Regions from separate parts of the Streptomyces sp. NPDC060049 genome, predicted to be linked through region 2. Evidence: riboswitches for the same ligand, from Rfam matches in the RefSeq annotation. Region 2 holds a riboswitch; the other holds the start of a gene.
What was found. A riboswitch is a leader RNA that binds a small molecule or an ion and turns the genes downstream of it on or off. The one in region 2 is predicted to bind glycine.
Positions count from the first base shown of each region.

Region 1: another riboswitch for glycine. It lies ahead of gcvP (aminomethyl-transferring glycine dehydrogenase); the one in region 2 lies ahead of gcvT (glycine cleavage system aminomethyltransferase GcvT).

Region 1 is NZ_JBHWVV010000009.1:369,085-376,733, reverse strand. Features, by position in the region: gene ACFWBY_RS19730 (FHA domain-containing protein) at 1-213, shown strand, start outside; gene ACFWBY_RS19725 (MerR family transcriptional regulator) at 233-1,006, shown strand; gene ACFWBY_RS19720 (bifunctional nuclease family protein) at 1,092-1,565, shown strand; gene ACFWBY_RS19715 (MerR family transcriptional regulator) at 1,747-2,412, shown strand; gene ACFWBY_RS19710 (DNA polymerase IV) at 2,576-4,087, shown strand; gene ACFWBY_RS19705 (PRC-barrel domain-containing protein) at 4,084-4,455, opposite strand; glycine riboswitch at 4,576-4,674, shown strand; gene gcvP (aminomethyl-transferring glycine dehydrogenase) at 4,872-7,649, shown strand, end outside.
Region 2 is NZ_JBHWVV010000006.1:187,348-194,996, forward strand. Features, by position in the region: gene ACFWBY_RS13385 (SsgA family sporulation/cell division regulator) at 1-178, opposite strand, end outside; gene ACFWBY_RS13390 (L-serine ammonia-lyase) at 402-1,784, opposite strand; gene glyA (serine hydroxymethyltransferase) at 2,348-3,604, opposite strand; gene gcvH (glycine cleavage system protein GcvH) at 3,620-4,000, opposite strand; gene gcvT (glycine cleavage system aminomethyltransferase GcvT) at 4,134-5,249, opposite strand; glycine riboswitch at 5,434-5,537, opposite strand; gene ACFWBY_RS13410 (AAA family ATPase) at 5,782-6,414, shown strand; gene ACFWBY_RS13415 (enhanced serine sensitivity protein SseB) at 6,556-7,266, shown strand; gene ACFWBY_RS13420 (enhanced serine sensitivity protein SseB C-terminal domain-containing protein) at 7,334-7,649, shown strand, end outside.

The DNA of each region.
Region 1 (7,649 bases), on a different contig from region 2:
AGCGACATCTTCCTGGACGACGTCACCGTCTCCCGGCGCCATGTCGAATTCCGCCGGAGCCACGACGGCGGCTTCACCGTCGCCGATGTCGGCAGCCTCAACGGCACGTACGTCAACCGTGAACCGATCGACTCCGTCTCCCTCAACAACGGCGACGAAGTGCAGATCGGCAAGTACCGGCTGGTCTTCTACGCGAGCCTGCGGGGGCACTGACCCTTCAAGGGAAGGTCCCATGCTGCGTATCCCGGCAGGCGGTGCCGCCAAGAGCGGCACCGCCGGCACCGCCGCCTCGGCGGGGCGGCTGGTGAGCATCGGAACGGTGCTCACGATGCTGCGCGACGAGTTCCCCGAAGTCACGATCTCCAAGATCCGGTTCCTGGAGGCGGAGGGGCTCGTAGAGCCCAGGCGCACACCTTCCGGATACCGCAAGTTCAGCACCGACGACGTCGAGCGCCTCGCCCGCATCCTGCGGCTCCAGCGGGACCACTACCTCCCGTTGAAGGTCATCCGCGACCAGCTCGACGCGCTCGCCCGGGGTGAGCAGATCCGTATCCCGACGCCCGCGGCGCAGGGGGAGTCCGTCGATCCCGCGAGCCCCGTCGCCCTCTACGGCGAGGTGGGCCGGGAGCGGCCGACGGTGGCCAGGGTGGGCCGGGCCGAGCTGATCGCCGCCGCCGAGGTGGACGAGGTACAGCTCGTCGAGTGGGAGTCGTACGGGCTCCTCGCGGAGGCGCCGGACGGTGGGTTCGACGCCGAGGCCGTCACCGTGGCACGCCTGGTGGCCGATCTCGGCCGGTTCGGGCTGGAACCGCGCCACCTGCGGGCCATGAAGGCCGCCGCCGACCGGGAGGCCGGTCTGGTGGAACAGGTCGTCGCGCCGCTGCGCCGCCACCGCAATCCCCAGACCAGGGCGCATGCCGAAGCCACCATGAAGGAGCTCGCGGGGCTCTCCGTGCGGCTGCACGAGGCCCTCGTACAGACGGCTCTAGGGGTGCGGCTGGACTGATCGCGGGGTCCCAGGGGGGTGTCCTCGCAGAGCCCGGGGGGAGTCCGACTACCCAAACCGGCCGGGCAGGTCCTAGGGTTGCTGTGTGAACGAGCTCGACGTTGTGGGTGTCCGGGTGGAAATGCCCTCGAACCAACCGATCGTGCTCCTGCGTGAAGTGGGAGGCGATCGGTACCTCCCCATCTGGATCGGACCAGGGGAGGCGACCGCCATTGCCTTCGCGCAGCAGGGGATGGCCCCTGCCCGGCCGCTGACGCACGACCTTTTCAAGGACGTGCTGGAGGCGGTCGGCGAGGAGCTCACCGAAGTCCGGATCACGGATCTGCGGGAGGGCGTCTTCTACGCGGAGCTCGTCTTCGCCAGCGGGGTCGAGGTGAGCGCGCGGCCCTCCGACGCCATAGCGCTCGCCCTGCGGACCGGGACGCCGATCTACGGCAGCGACGGCGTGCTGGACGACGCCGGAATCGCGATCCCGGACGAGCAGGAGGACGAGGTGGAGAAGTTCCGCGAGTTCCTCGACCAGATCTCGCCCGAGGACTTCGGTACGGGCCCGCAGTGAGGTGCGGCTCGTCCCGGCCTCCAGGGAATTTCAGCCCATTCGACTAGCCCTTCCCCGCGTTGGGGCACGGGAAACCACTCTCAGGGTGATTATCACTCGGCGTGCCGAGTGTGGCGATCGTTGACGCACCCCTGGTGACTGCCTACCTTCGAGGTGGGCAGGTCAAGGACGGAGGGTCGGCGTGAGAGTCACGGGCGACGGTACGACCGGGGGCATCCCCGCACGGAGTGACGGTGGGCCGTACCCGCTGCACGGTGGTGCGGGTGCAGTGAGCTCCGCGCGCCGTCAGCAGGAGCCCGCGCCGGCCGGTTCGGTGGGACCGGTGGGCATCCAGGGCGGCGGTGAGTCCGCACCCGAGCAGGTCGGGTACCGGGGGCCGACGGCGTGCGCCGCGGCGGGCATCACCTACCGGCAGCTCGACTACTGGGCGCGCACGGGGCTGGTGGAGCCGAGTGTGCGTCCCGCTTACGGGTCGGGCACGCAGCGCCTCTACAGCTTCCGGGACGTGGTCGTCCTCAAGATCGTCAAACGCTTCCTGGACACCGGGGTGGCGCTGCAGAACATCCGCACCGCCGTGCAGCACCTGCGCGACCGGGGCTTCTCGGACCTCGAGCGCATGACGCTGATGAGCGACGGCGCGACCGTGTACGAGTGCACCTCCCCGGACCAGGTCGTGAGCCTGCTCCAGGGCGGTCAGGGCATCTTCGGCATCGCCGTCGGCGTCGTCTGGCGCGACGTCGAGAACGCGCTGTCCCAGCTGCACGGCGAACGCGTGGACACCGGCGAGACGGTCGTCAGGCACAACCCGGCCGACGAGCTGGCCGCGCGGCGCAACCGGGCGGTCTAGCCCGCCCGGGCCGGTGGCCCGGGCGCGGTGGGCGCTGACGCGCGTCCGGAGGGCCGGCGGGGATGGATTCCGCCGGCGAGGGCGCCGGGGCCGCCACAGAGCCCGTGGAGCCCTTTCCCGGGGGTTTCGGCCGTTGTCAGTGGCATGGGGGAGCATCGGGGCTGTGAGAGCCGCGCCGACCATCCTGCATCTGGACATGGACGCCTTCTACGCCTCGGTCGAGCAGGCGTCGAAGCCGAGCCTGCGCGGCAAGGCGGTCATCGTCGGCGGGCTGGGACCGCGCGGGGTCGTCGCCACCGCCTCGTACGAGGCCCGGCGGTTCGGGGTGCACTCGGCGATGCCGATGGCCCAGGCCCGGCGGCTCTGCCCGAACGGCGCCTGTCTGATCCCGCGCTTCAGCCTGTACCGGGAGGTCAGCGACACCGTCATGGCCCTCCTGCGGGAGCTGTCGCCCCTCGTGGAGCCGCTCAGTCTCGACGAGGCCTTCGTGGACCTCGAGGCGGGCGGTGTCGCCTTCGACGCGGAGAGCGCGCGGGCCACCGGCGAGCGGCTGCGGGCCGACATCGCGGCCGCCACCGGCCTCAGCGGCTCCGTGGGGCTGGCCGGGTCCAAGATGCTGGCCAAGGTGGCCTCCGAAGAAGCCAAGCCGGCCGGGCTGCTGCTGATCGAGGTCGGCACGGAGCGGGCGCACCTCGCGCCCATGTCGGTACGGACCCTGCCGGGGGTGGGACCGGCCACCGGGGAGCACCTGCGGCGGGCCGGGATCACCACGGTGGGGGAGCTGGCGGAGGCCGGCGAGGACGAGCTGGTCCGGATGGTGGGGCGCTCGCACGGGGTGGGGCTGTACCGGATGGCCCTGGGGCTGGACGATCGGCCGGTGGTCGCCGAGCGCGACGCGAAGTCGGTGTCGGTCGAGGACACCTTCGACGTGGACCTGCACGACCGGACGCGGATCCGGAACGAGGTGCAACGGCTCGCGGACCGGTGCGTGGAGCGGCTGCGGGCTTCCGGACACTCAGGGCGCACCATCGTGCTCAAGGTGCGGCGCTACGACTTCTCCACGCTCACCCGCTCCGAGACCCTTCGGGGGCCGACGGACGATCCGAGGGTGGTGCGGGAGGCTGCCGCGCGGCTGCTGGAGGCGGTGGACACCACGGGCGGGGTGCGGCTGCTGGGTGTCGGCGTGACCGGGCTGGCCGACTACACGCAGGAGGACCTCTTCGCCTTCGCGCTGGCCGCTCAGGGGGACGCGGAGGCCGAGGGCGCCGGGTCGGAGGGGTTCGCGCCGGCCGACGGGACGGGTTCGGGCGCCGGGGTGGCGGGGACCGCGGGGGCGGCCGGGCCGGAGGGGGCCGCGCCGGCCGGTGGGGATCCGGGGCGCGAGCCCGCGGCGGCCACGGTTGGAGCGGTCGAGGCGCAGGCCCCCAGCGAGCGGCGGTGGGTGGCCGGCCGTGACGTCCGGCACGCCGTGTACGGCCCCGGGTGGGTCCAGGGCAGCGGCGTCGGCCGGGTGACCGTGCGGTTCGAGCAGCCGGGCTCGGTGCCGGGCCGGGTGCGGACGTTCCTGGTGGACGACCCCGAGCTGGAGCCGTCCGATCCGCTGCCGCTGGTGGGGGACAGGGGTGCGGCGGCCCCGGACGGCGCCTCGTCGCCGTGTGCCCGGGACAGCCCCTAGGTCCTGTCCTCGTCGCCCGCCAGGTGGCCGAAGTCCCGGTGGAACTCGCTGGGGAGCGTCGTGTCCAGTCCGTAGTGGTGGTAGAGCCGCAGCTCCTGTTCGGGGGAGAGGTGGCGGCCGACGCCGAAGTCGGGGGCGTCCTTGATGAGGGAGCGCTCGAAGGGCACGCGCAGGGTGTCGCCCACCATCTCGCTGGGCTCCAGGGGCACGAAGGCGTCCCGGCTGAAGAGGCCGGTCCGTACGGCGGCCCACTCGGGGACGCCCGTGGCATCGTCGAGGTAGACCTCGTCGACGGTGCCGATCTTGTTGCCATTGCGGTCGAACGCCTTGCGGCCGATCAGGCTGCGCGGATCGATGTCGGTCTGCACGGGCCGGTCCCTCCGTTTGGTCCGCAACTCCTCCGTTATGACTACAGAAGTGCATTTCTGGAGAGGGGGCCACTCGAGGGAGGTCCCCAGATCCTCGCTGGTAGGCTGGGTGACGGCTGTTGACCCTGTGCGGGAGAGTCCTCCGAGTGAGTTCGACGGAGGCGCCGAAGGAGCAAATCCTCCCCGGAATCTCTCAGGCATACGTACCGCACGTGGTGAGGCCACTCTGGAAAGCAGGACGGGTACCGGGCGCGCACTGCCGGTCCCCCTCCTCACCGACGGTGAAAGCCGGACCTCGCGAGCGATCCTCGAGCGGCCCGGTGAAACTCTCAGGTTGTGATGACAGAGGGGGAGGCCGTCCGGGTGCCCGCGCCGAGGCACCCCTCGCAGGTCGTACGACCAGGAGGCCTCCGTACATGACCGCCAACCGCATTCCGCTCTCCCAGCTGGAGCGAGGCATCCCCTTCGAGCAGCGCCACATCGGCCCGGATGCCGAGGCGCAGGCGAAGATGCTCGCCCAGGTGGGCTACGGCTCCCTGGACGAACTGACCGCCGCCGCGGTACCGGATGTGATCAAGACCACTGCCGCGCTGAACCTGCCCGAGGCGCGGACCGAGGCCGAGGTCCTGGCCGAGCTGCGCCAGCTCGCCGACCGCAACCAGGTCCTCTCCTCCATGATCGGCCTGGGCTACTACGGCACCTTCACGCCGCCGGTGATCCTGCGCAACGTCATGGAGAACCCGGCCTGGTACACGGCGTACACCCCGTACCAGCCGGAAATCTCCCAGGGCCGCCTCGAGGCCCTGCTCAACTTCCAGACGGTCGTCGCCGAGCTGACCGGCCTGCCGACCTCCGGTGCCTCCCTGCTCGACGAGGGCACTGCGGCCGCCGAGGCCATGACGCTGGCCCGCCGCGTGGGCAAGGCCAAGGGCAACGTCTTCCTGGTGGACGCCGACGCGCTGCCGCAGACCATCGCCGTGATCGAGACCCGCGCCGAGCCGATCGGCATCGAGATCGTCGTCGCGGACCTCTCCGAGGGCATCCCGGCCGAGGTCGCCGAGCGCGGCGTCTACGGCGTGCTCCTGCAGTACCCGGGCGCGTCCGGCGCGGTGCGCGCCATCAAGCCGGTCATCGACCAGGCCCACGAGCTCGGCGCCATCGTCGCCGTCTCCGCCGACCTGCTCGCCCTGACCCTGCTGACCTCGCCCGGTGAGCTGGGCGCGGACATCGCGGTCGGCACCACCCAGCGCTTCGGCGTCCCGATGGGCTTCGGCGGACCGCACGCCGGCTACATGGCCGTCCAGGCCAAGCACGCCCGCTCGCTGCCCGGCCGCCTCGTCGGCGTCTCCGTGGACGCGGACGGCAACAAGGCCTACCGCCTGGCGCTGCAGACCCGTGAGCAGCACATCCGCCGTGAGAAGGCCACCAGCAACATCTGCACCGCGCAGGTGCTGCTCGCGGTCATGGCCGGCATGTACGCGGTCTACCACGGTCCGGACGGCCTGCGGACGATCGCCCGCCGCACCCACCGCTACGCCGCCCTGCTCGCCGCCGGTCTGACGGCCGGCGGGGTCGAGGTCGTGCACGGCGCGTACTTCGACACCGTCACCGCCCGGGTACCGGGCCGCGCCGCCGAGGTCGTGGCCGCGGCCCGCGAGGGCGGGGTCAACCTGTTCCAGGTGGACGCCGACCTCGTCTCCATCGCCTGTGACGAGACCACCCTGCGGGCCGACATCGAGGCCGTCTGGACCGCCTTCGGGGTCACCGCCGACATCGAGGCCCTGGACGAGGCAACCGCCGACGCGCTTCCCGAGGCGCTGCTGCGCGAGGACGCGTACCTGACCCACCCGGTCTTCCACCAGCACCGCTCCGAGACCGCGATGCTGCGCTACCTGCGCAAGCTCTCGGACAAGGACTACGCGCTGGACCGCGGCATGATCCCGCTGGGCTCCTGCACCATGAAGCTCAACGCGACCACCGAGATGGAGCCGGTCACCTGGCCCGAATTCGGCCAGCTGCACCCCTTCGCCCCGGTCGAGCAGGCCGAGGGGTACGTCACGCTGATCACCGAGCTGGAGGAACGTCTCTGCGAGGTCACCGGCTACGACAAGGTCTCCATTCAGCCCAACGCCGGATCCCAGGGTGAGCTCGCCGGCCTGCTGGCCGTCCGCGCCTACCACCGGGCCAACGGCGACGAGCAGCGCACCGTCTGCCTGATCCCGTCCTCCGCGCACGGCACCAACGCCGCGAGCGCCGTGATGGCCGGCATGAAGGTCGTCGTGGTCAAGACCGCCGACGACGGCGAGGTGGACGCGGCCGACCTGCGCGCCAAGATCGAGCAGTACCGCGACGAGCTCGCCGTCCTGATGATCACCTACCCCTCCACGCACGGCGTGTTCGAGGAGCACGTCGCCGACATCTGCGCCCAGGTGCACGACGCCGGCGGCCAGGTCTACGTGGACGGTGCCAACCTCAACGCCCTGGTGGGCCTGGCCAAGCCGGGTCACTTCGGCGGCGACGTCTCGCACCTGAACCTGCACAAGACCTTCTGCATCCCGCACGGCGGCGGCGGCCCGGGCGTCGGCCCGGTCGGTGTCCGGGCGCACCTGGCCCCGTACCTGCCCAACCACCCCCTCCAGCCGACCGCCGGTCCCGCGACGGGCGTCGGCCCGATCTCGGCCGCGCCGTGGGGTTCGGCCGGCATCCTGCCGATCTCCTGGTCGTACGTGCGCCTCATGGGCGGCGAGGGCCTCAAGCGCGCCACCCAGGTGGCGGTGCTCGGCGCGAACTACATCGCCAAGCGACTGGAGCCGCACTACCCGGTCCTCTACACCGGTCCGGGCAACCTGGTCGCGCACGAGTGCATCATCGACATGCGCCCCCTGTCGAAGACGACGGGCGTCAGCATCGACGACATCGCCAAGCGTCTGATCGACTACGGGTTCCACGCGCCGACGATGTCCTTCCCGGTCGCCGGCACGCTGATGATCGAGCCGACGGAGTCCGAGGACCTCGCCGAGATCGACCGCTTCTGCGACGCGATGATCGCCATTCGCGCCGAGGTCGAGCGGGTCGCCGCCGGCGAGTGGCCGGTGGACGACAATCCGCTGGCCAACTCCCCGCACACGGCTGCGGCGCTGGGCGGCGAGTGGAACCACCCCTACTCCCGTGACGAGGCCGTCTTCCCGGGCGGT
Region 2 (7,649 bases):
CGTCGAGCAGCAGTTCCCGGGAGAACACCCAGCGCGCGAGGTGGAGGCCGGCGCCCTCGAAGTCGACGGAGACCTCGTAGGGCCGGTCGGGCCGGTACATGAAGACGCCCCGGATCGGGATGGGGGCGGGCACGGCCTCCAACCGGAGCGGGAGGACGCGGTGTTCGATGCCGGTCATGCGGGCGGCCTCTCTCTCGGGATCGGGTTTTCACACCCCACTCGGCAAGCTAGCCCACCCCCGCGCCGCATCCGCACGTCCAAAGGTCCCGTCCGGCAGGGCCACTCGGCCCGTCTTCGCCCACCGGCCGAACGCACCGCGGGGTGCGGTCGGGGGCGGGGCAGGAAACGGGTCGGGCCCCGACGCGTCTGCGCCGGGGCCCGGGTCGATCAGCAGGAGACGGTCAGCACTCGATGACGTTGACCGCGAGGCCGCCGCGGGCGGTCTCCTTGTACTTGACCTTCATGTCGGCGCCGGTCTCCTTCATGGTCTTGATGACCTTGTCGAGGGACACCTTGTGGGAGCCGTCGCCGCGCATCGCCATCTTGGCCGCGGTGACGGCCTTGACCGCCGCCATGCCGTTGCGCTCGATGCAGGGGATCTGGACGAGGCCGCCGACCGGGTCACAGGTCAGGCCGAGGTTGTGCTCCATGCCGATCTCGGCCGCGTTCTCGACCTGCTCGGGGGTGCCGCCCAGGACCTCGGCGAGGGCGCCGGCCGCCATCGAGCAGGCCGAACCGACCTCGCCCTGGCATCCGACCTCGGCGCCGGAGATCGAGGCGTTCTCCTTGAAGAGCATGCCGATGGCGCCGGCCGCCAGCAGGAAGCGGACCACGCCGTCCTCGTCGGCGCCCGGCACGAAGTTCATGTAGTAGTGCAGGACGGCCGGCAGGACGCCCGCCGCGCCGTTCGTCGGTGCGGTGACGACCCGGCCGCCGGCCGCGTTCTCCTCGTTCACCGCCATGGCGTAGATCGTCGCCCACTCGCTGCGGTGCATCATCGGGTCGCCCTCGGTGCGCAGCTGGCGCGCCGTGGAGGCGGCCCGGCGCTTGACCCGCAGGCCGCCGGGGAGGATGCCCTCGCGGGACATGCCGCGCGAGACGCAGGCCTGCATGACGCGCCAGATCTCCAGCAGACCCTCGCGGATCTCCTCCTCCGTACGCCAGGCCTTCTCGTTCTCCAACATCATCGAGGAGATCGACAGGCCGGTCTCGTTCGCGAGGCGGAGCATCTCGTCGCCACTGCGGAAGGGGTACTTCAGCACCGTGTCGTCGAGCTTGATCCGGTCCTCGCCGACCGCGTCCTCGTCGACGACGAAGCCTCCGCCGACCGAGTAGTACGTCTTCTCCAGCAGCGGGGTGCCGGCCTCGTCGTAGGCGAAGAGGGTCATGCCGTTCGCGTGGTACGGGAGCGAGCGCCGGCGGTGCAGGATCAGCTGGTTCGGCTCGTCGAAGGGGATCTCGTGGCCATCGCCTATCTCGGTGCCCAGCAGGCGCAGGCGGCCCGAGGTGCGGATGCGCTCGACCTCGGCGTCGGCGGTCTCCACGTTCACCGTGCGGGGGGAGTGGCCCTCCAGGCCCAGCAGGACCGCCTTGGGGGTGCCGTGGCCGTGGCCGGTCGCGCCCAGCGAGCCGAAGAGCTCGGCCCGGACCGCGGCCGTCTGGGCGAGGACGCCGTCCTTCTTGAGCCGGGTCACGAACATGCGCGCGGCGCGCATCGGTCCGACGGTGTGGGAGGAAGAGGGACCGATGCCGATCGAGAAGAGATCGAAGACGGAGATGGCCACGGTTGCGGACTCCTATGTCTGCTCGTGGGTGGGAAGCGGGGCAGGAGGGGCGGATCTGCGGATTTTGTCCGGCAGACGAGCTTAACTCGGGGAGGTGAACGGCTCGGCTGCCGAACGGGTCGGGAAGGTGGTGGTCGAGCGTGGGTCAGGTCACGCTCCGGTGCGCCGGGCTCCGCGTTCGAGGAGGCCGGGACCGGGTCGGGCCCGGCGGGCCCTCTCAGTGGGCCCTGACCGGGGCCTTGACGGCCAGGAGTACGCCGCCAGGGCGTTTCTCCTTTGCGGGGCGGCTCCGCTGTCGCGATCGGGCGGCAGAGCGGTCAGGGCGGTGGCGGCGGCGGTGGGACGGCGGCGTTCGGCCCTTTCGACCGTACGGGGCGCGGGCGGCGAAGAAGGAGGCCGGCGGGCACATCGCGGAGGCGGGCGGCAGCCGGTGGGGCCGGGCGGGCCGGGCCCCGGTGACGCCGACGCGGCGATCGGCGGGCGGGGGCGGGGTGGAGCCGGTGATCATGAGAAGGGCCCGGCACCTGTGGAAAACAGGCGGGAACCGGGCCCTTCTCGTGACGTCAGAGCGTCGGGTACAGCGGGAACTTCCCGGCGAGCGCGGACACGCGCGCCTTCAGGTCGTCCGCGTCGTAGGCCGGCTTCAGCGCGGCCGCGATGATCTCCGCGACCTCGGTGAAGTCCGCGGCGCCGAAACCGCGCGTCGCCAGGGCCGGCGTGCCGATCCGCAGGCCCGAGGTGACCATCGGCGGCCGCGGGTCGTTCGGGATGGCGTTGCGGTTGACCGTGATGCCGATCTCGTGGAGCCGGTCCTCGGCCTGCTGGCCGTCCAGCTCGGAGTTGCGCAGGTCGACCAGGACCAGGTGGACGTCCGTACCGCCGGAGAGGACGGACACGCCGACCTCGGTGACGTCGGCCTGCACGAGGCGCTCGGCGATGATCTTCGCGCCCTCCAGGGTGCGCTCCTGGCGCTCCTTGAACTCGGGCGAGGCGGCGATCTTGAAGGAGACCGCCTTGGCCGCGATCACGTGCTCCAGCGGGCCGCCCTGCTGACCCGGGAAGACGGCGGAGTTGATCTTCTTGGCCAGCTCCTGCGTCGACAGGATGACACCGCCGCGCGGACCGCCGAGGGTCTTGTGCGTGGTGGTGGTGACGACGTGGGCGTGCGGCACCGGGTTCGGGTGCAGGCCCGCGGCGACCAGACCGGCGAAGTGCGCCATGTCGACCATCAGGTACGCGCCGACCTCGTCCGCGATGCGGCGGAAGGCGGCGAAGTCCAGCTGGCGCGGGTAGGCGGACCAGCCCGCGACGATCAGCTGCGGCTTGGACTCCTTGGCGAGGCGCTCGACCTCGGCCATGTCGACCTGGCCGGTCTCGTCGACGTGGTACGGGACCACGTTGTAGAGCTTGCCGGAGAAGTTGATCTTCATGCCGTGGGTCAGGTGACCGCCGTGGGCCAGGCTCAGGCCCATGATCGTGTCGCCCGGCTTCAGCAGCGCGAACATCGCGGCCGCGTTGGCCTGCGCGCCCGAGTGGGGCTGCACGTTCGCGGCCTCGGCGCCGAACAGCGCCTTGATGCGGTCGATCGCGATCTGCTCGACCACGTCGACGTGCTCGCAGCCGCCGTAGTAGCGGCGGCCGGGGTAGCCCTCGGCGTACTTGTTGGTCAGGACCGAGCCCTGGGCCTCCATGACGGCGACCGGAGCGAAGTTCTCCGACGCGATCATTTCCAGGGTCGACTGCTGGCGCACGAGTTCGGCGTCGACGGCGGCGGCGACGTCAGGGTCGAGCTCGTGCAGAGAGGTGTTCAGTACGGACATCTTCGGTCCCCTGGGTCAGTTGCCGGCGGTGAGCTTGGCGTACTCGTCGACGGAGAGCAGGTCGGCCGGCTCCTCCGTGACGCGCACCTTGAAGAGCCAGCCACCCGCGAACGGGGCGGAGTTCACCAGGGACGGGTCGTCGACGACGTCCTGGTTGGACTCGACGACCTCACCGGTGACGGGGGAGTACAGGTCGCTGACCGACTTGGTCGACTCCAGCTCGCCGCAGGTCTCGCCCGCGGTCACCGTGTCGCCTACCTCGGGGAGCTGGGCGTAGACGACGTCACCGAGCGCGTTGGCCGCGAACTCCGTGATGCCGACCGTCGAGACGCCGCCCTCGGCGTCCGACAGCCACTCGTGCTCCTTGCTGTAACGCAGCTGCTGGGGGTTGCTCATGACCTGATTCTCCTGGATGCGGGGGAGTGGATACGAACAGTGGTCTTGCATACCGAGACGGGGCGCGGGGGAGCGGCCGTACGGGAGATCCGTGCGGCCTGGGCCCTGGCGTTCGGGCGAACAGCGGAAAGGATTACTTCTGCCGCTTGTAGAACGGCAGAGCCACGACCTCGTACGCCTCATGCGTACCGCGAATGTCCACGCCGACGCCGGAGGTGCCGGGCGCGGCGTGCGCCGCGTCGACATAAGCCATCGCGATCGGCTTGCCCAGCGTCGGGGACGGCGCGCCCGAGGTGACCTCGCCGACGACCTGGCCGTCGAAGGTCACGGCGAATCCGGCGCGCGGGACGCGGCGGCCCTCGGCGATCAGGCCGACCAGCTTGCGCGGCGGGTTCGTGGCGGCGCGCTCGGCGGCGGCCTCCAGGGCGGCGCGGCCGACGAAGTCGCCTTCCTTCTCGAACTTCACGACCCGTCCCAGCCCCGCGTCGAACGGGGTGAGGGCGGTGGTCAGCTCGTGCCCGTACAGCGGCATGCCCGCCTCCAGGCGCAGCGTGTCGCGGCAGGAGAGACCGGCCGGGACCAGGCCGACGCCCTCGCCCGCCTTGGTCAGCGCCTGCCACAGCTCCACGGCGTGCTCGGGGGAGACGAACAGCTCGAAGCCGTCCTCGCCGGTGTACCCCGTACGCGCGATCAGCGCGGGCACCCCGGCGACCGTGCCGGGCAGGCCGGCGTAGTACTTCAGCCCGTCCAGGTCGGCGTCGGTGAGGGAGGCGAGGATGCCGGGGGACTCCGGACCCTGCACCGCGAGCAGCGCGTACGCGTCGCGGTCGTCGCGGACCTCGGCGTCGAAGCCGGCGGCGCGCTCGGTGATCGCGTCGAGGACGACCTGGGCGTTCGAGGCGTTCGCGACGACCATGTACTCGCTCTCGCCGAGGCGGTAGACGATCAGGTCGTCGATGATCCCGCCGTCTTCCCGGCAGATGTGCGTGTAGCGGGCACGGCCGACGCCGACGGTCGAGATGTTGCCGACCAGCGCGTAGTCCAGGACCTTGACGGCCTCGGGGCCGGTCAGGGTGATCTCGCCCATGTGGGAGAGGTCGAACAGGCCGGCCTTGGTGCGGACGGCGTTGTGCTCGTCGCGTTCGCTGCCGTACCGCAGGGGCATGTCCCAGCCCGCGAAGTCGGTCATGGTCGCACCGAGGGAACGGTGCAGCGCGTCGAGGGCGGTCAGGCGGGGGGCAGTACTCATGGGTGTGGCTCCCGGGTCCCAGGGCATGACATGACGAGGAGGAGTTCCTCCCCATCTGTCATCGGAACCTGAGAGGTTCGCCGAGAGTTCCCCGCTTCCGGGGGAAGGTCTTCGACTTGCACCTTGGGTGGAACCGACGCCGGTGCCCTCACGGGCGGTGGCGCGGCTCGCTTTTCAGATCTGCCTCATCCACGCGGTACGGGGCCTGAGAGATTCAAGGGAGGTACTTGCTCCTTCGGCGCCCGGGCACCGCCTTGCGGCGTGCCGGGACTCTCCCGCGCGGATTCAAGCGGCCGGTATGCAGTTGGTGTCCAGATGGCGCACATCATTGCACGCTGTGCGGCCGAATGGTGGAGGGGGTCCGGGAGCGGAGCGGAACCGGTGGTCCCGGATTGCCGTCTCTTTACACTCAGGGGGATGGGTCCCGGTGACCCGATGCGGGGAGGCGATCACTGTGCGGAGATTCGGAGTACTGGCGGCGACGAGTACGGCCGCGGGCGCGGCGACGGGGGCGGCCGCGGTGCCGGGGCCGGTGTCCGGGGTGCCGACGCAGCGCGCCGTCGTCCGGCCGCGGGCGGAGGCGGGGGCCGGGGCGCCCGTACGGGACCTGCGCGGGGGCGCGGACCCGGGGCGGCTCCACTTCGCGGAAGGGGACGTCGTGGTGGTGTCCGGACTGCCCGGCGGCGGCAAGAGCACCCTGATCAAGCGGGCCGCGGGGGGCCTCGGCATCGACTCCCAGGACGCGCGCGAGCGGTGGGAGCGCCGGATGCCGGCCGCCGTGCCGTACGCGGTGTACCGGCCGGCGGTCCGGATCGCGCACTACTGGGGGCTGTGGCGGCTGCTGCGCTCCGGCGCCTCCGCCGTCGTCCACGACTGCGGTACGCAGAGCTGGGTACGGGCCCTCCTCGCCGGGGTCGCCCGTCGGCGAGGCCGCGCGCTGCACCTGGTGCTGCTGGACACCACCCCCGAGGAGGCCCGGGCCGGGCAGGCGGCGCGGGGGCGGGGCGTGTCGGCCTACGCCTTCGCCCGGCACCGGGGCGCGGTGGCCCGGCTGCTGCGCGAGGCCGAGGCGGGCCGTCCGCCGGCCGGCTGCGCGTCGGTGACCCTGCTGGACCGCCCGGCGGCCTCGCAGCTGACGGCGATCGGCTTCCGGTCGCAGCACTAGTGGTGCGACCCGGTGGACCTTCCCGGTCGCGGTACCAGCCAGGGCTGCGACCCGCGCGGTCCGGCGGGTGGCCCGCGGCGGGCGGGCCCGGGCCGCCCGTTAACCTCGGGTGGAGACGAGGGCGAGCTAGCGGAGGCGTACATGTGGCCGGGTAACGAGCTGGAGCAGGTGCTCGGGGCGGCGCTCGGGCAGGCGGACGCCGGCGGGCGGATCCTGGAGGTGCTCGGGCGGAGCCCGCTCTGGATTCCGCTGCCCGGCGGAGTGAACAGCCTGAGCCTGCCCACCATGGAGATCAACGGCGCCGCCTACGTGCCCGTCTACAGCTCCGAGGAGCAGTTCCGCGCCTGCGCCGGCCCCGCCATGGACTTCGCCGTCGCGCCCGCCGTGGACTTCGCCCGGGGGCTGCCCCCGCAGCTCGGCATCGCGGTCAACCCGGAGGGGGCCGTCGGGGTCCCGCTGCCCCCGCCCGCCGTCGCCGAGCTCTGCCGGACCGGTCGCAGCCCGCTGGACGGACCCGCCACCGGGGGCCGGGTCCGGCTCTACGAGCCGGACTGGCAGGAGGATCCGGTCGACTTCCTGGCGGCCGCCGGGGAGGAGTTCCGCGCCACCGGGGTCGTCGCGGCCGCGTACCGCTGCCTGGCCAGCGTCGAGGGCGGTGCGCCGGAGCTGTATGTCGGCGTCCAGCTGCTGGGATGGGAGCCCGAGTCGCGAAACGCCCCGATGGACGCCCTGGGCCGCGCCCTGAACCGCGTAGTGCCGCCCTGGCCTGTGCAGTTGATCCTCCTGGACGCCGCCGAAGACCCGGTCGTCGACTTCATCGTTACGCGCGTACGCCCCTTCTACCTGCCGTAGGCACGCTTAAGCTGGTCGACGACACGCGTGGGCGACGGGCGGACGAAGAGACGAAGAGGGGTACCGGGTGAGTGCGTCAGGCACGGCCGCGGTCGGGCAGGTCGAGCACATGCTGCGCCAGGTGACTCCCGGGCGCTACGAGAGCTACGAGGCGCTCCTGCACGCCCTGGCCGAGGGGCGGCTGTGGATGCTGCTCTGGCAGGGGCGGCCCGGCTCCCCGGACGCCCAGTACGGCGGCATGGAGGTCGAGAGCCTCGGGTACGCGCCCTGCGTGACCTCCCCGCAGGAACTGGCCGCCAGCGGCTGGAACCGGGGGTACGAGGTGGTCACGGGCCGGGACATCGCCCGCGCCCTGTACCCCGACCGCTGGGGGCTGTGGCTCA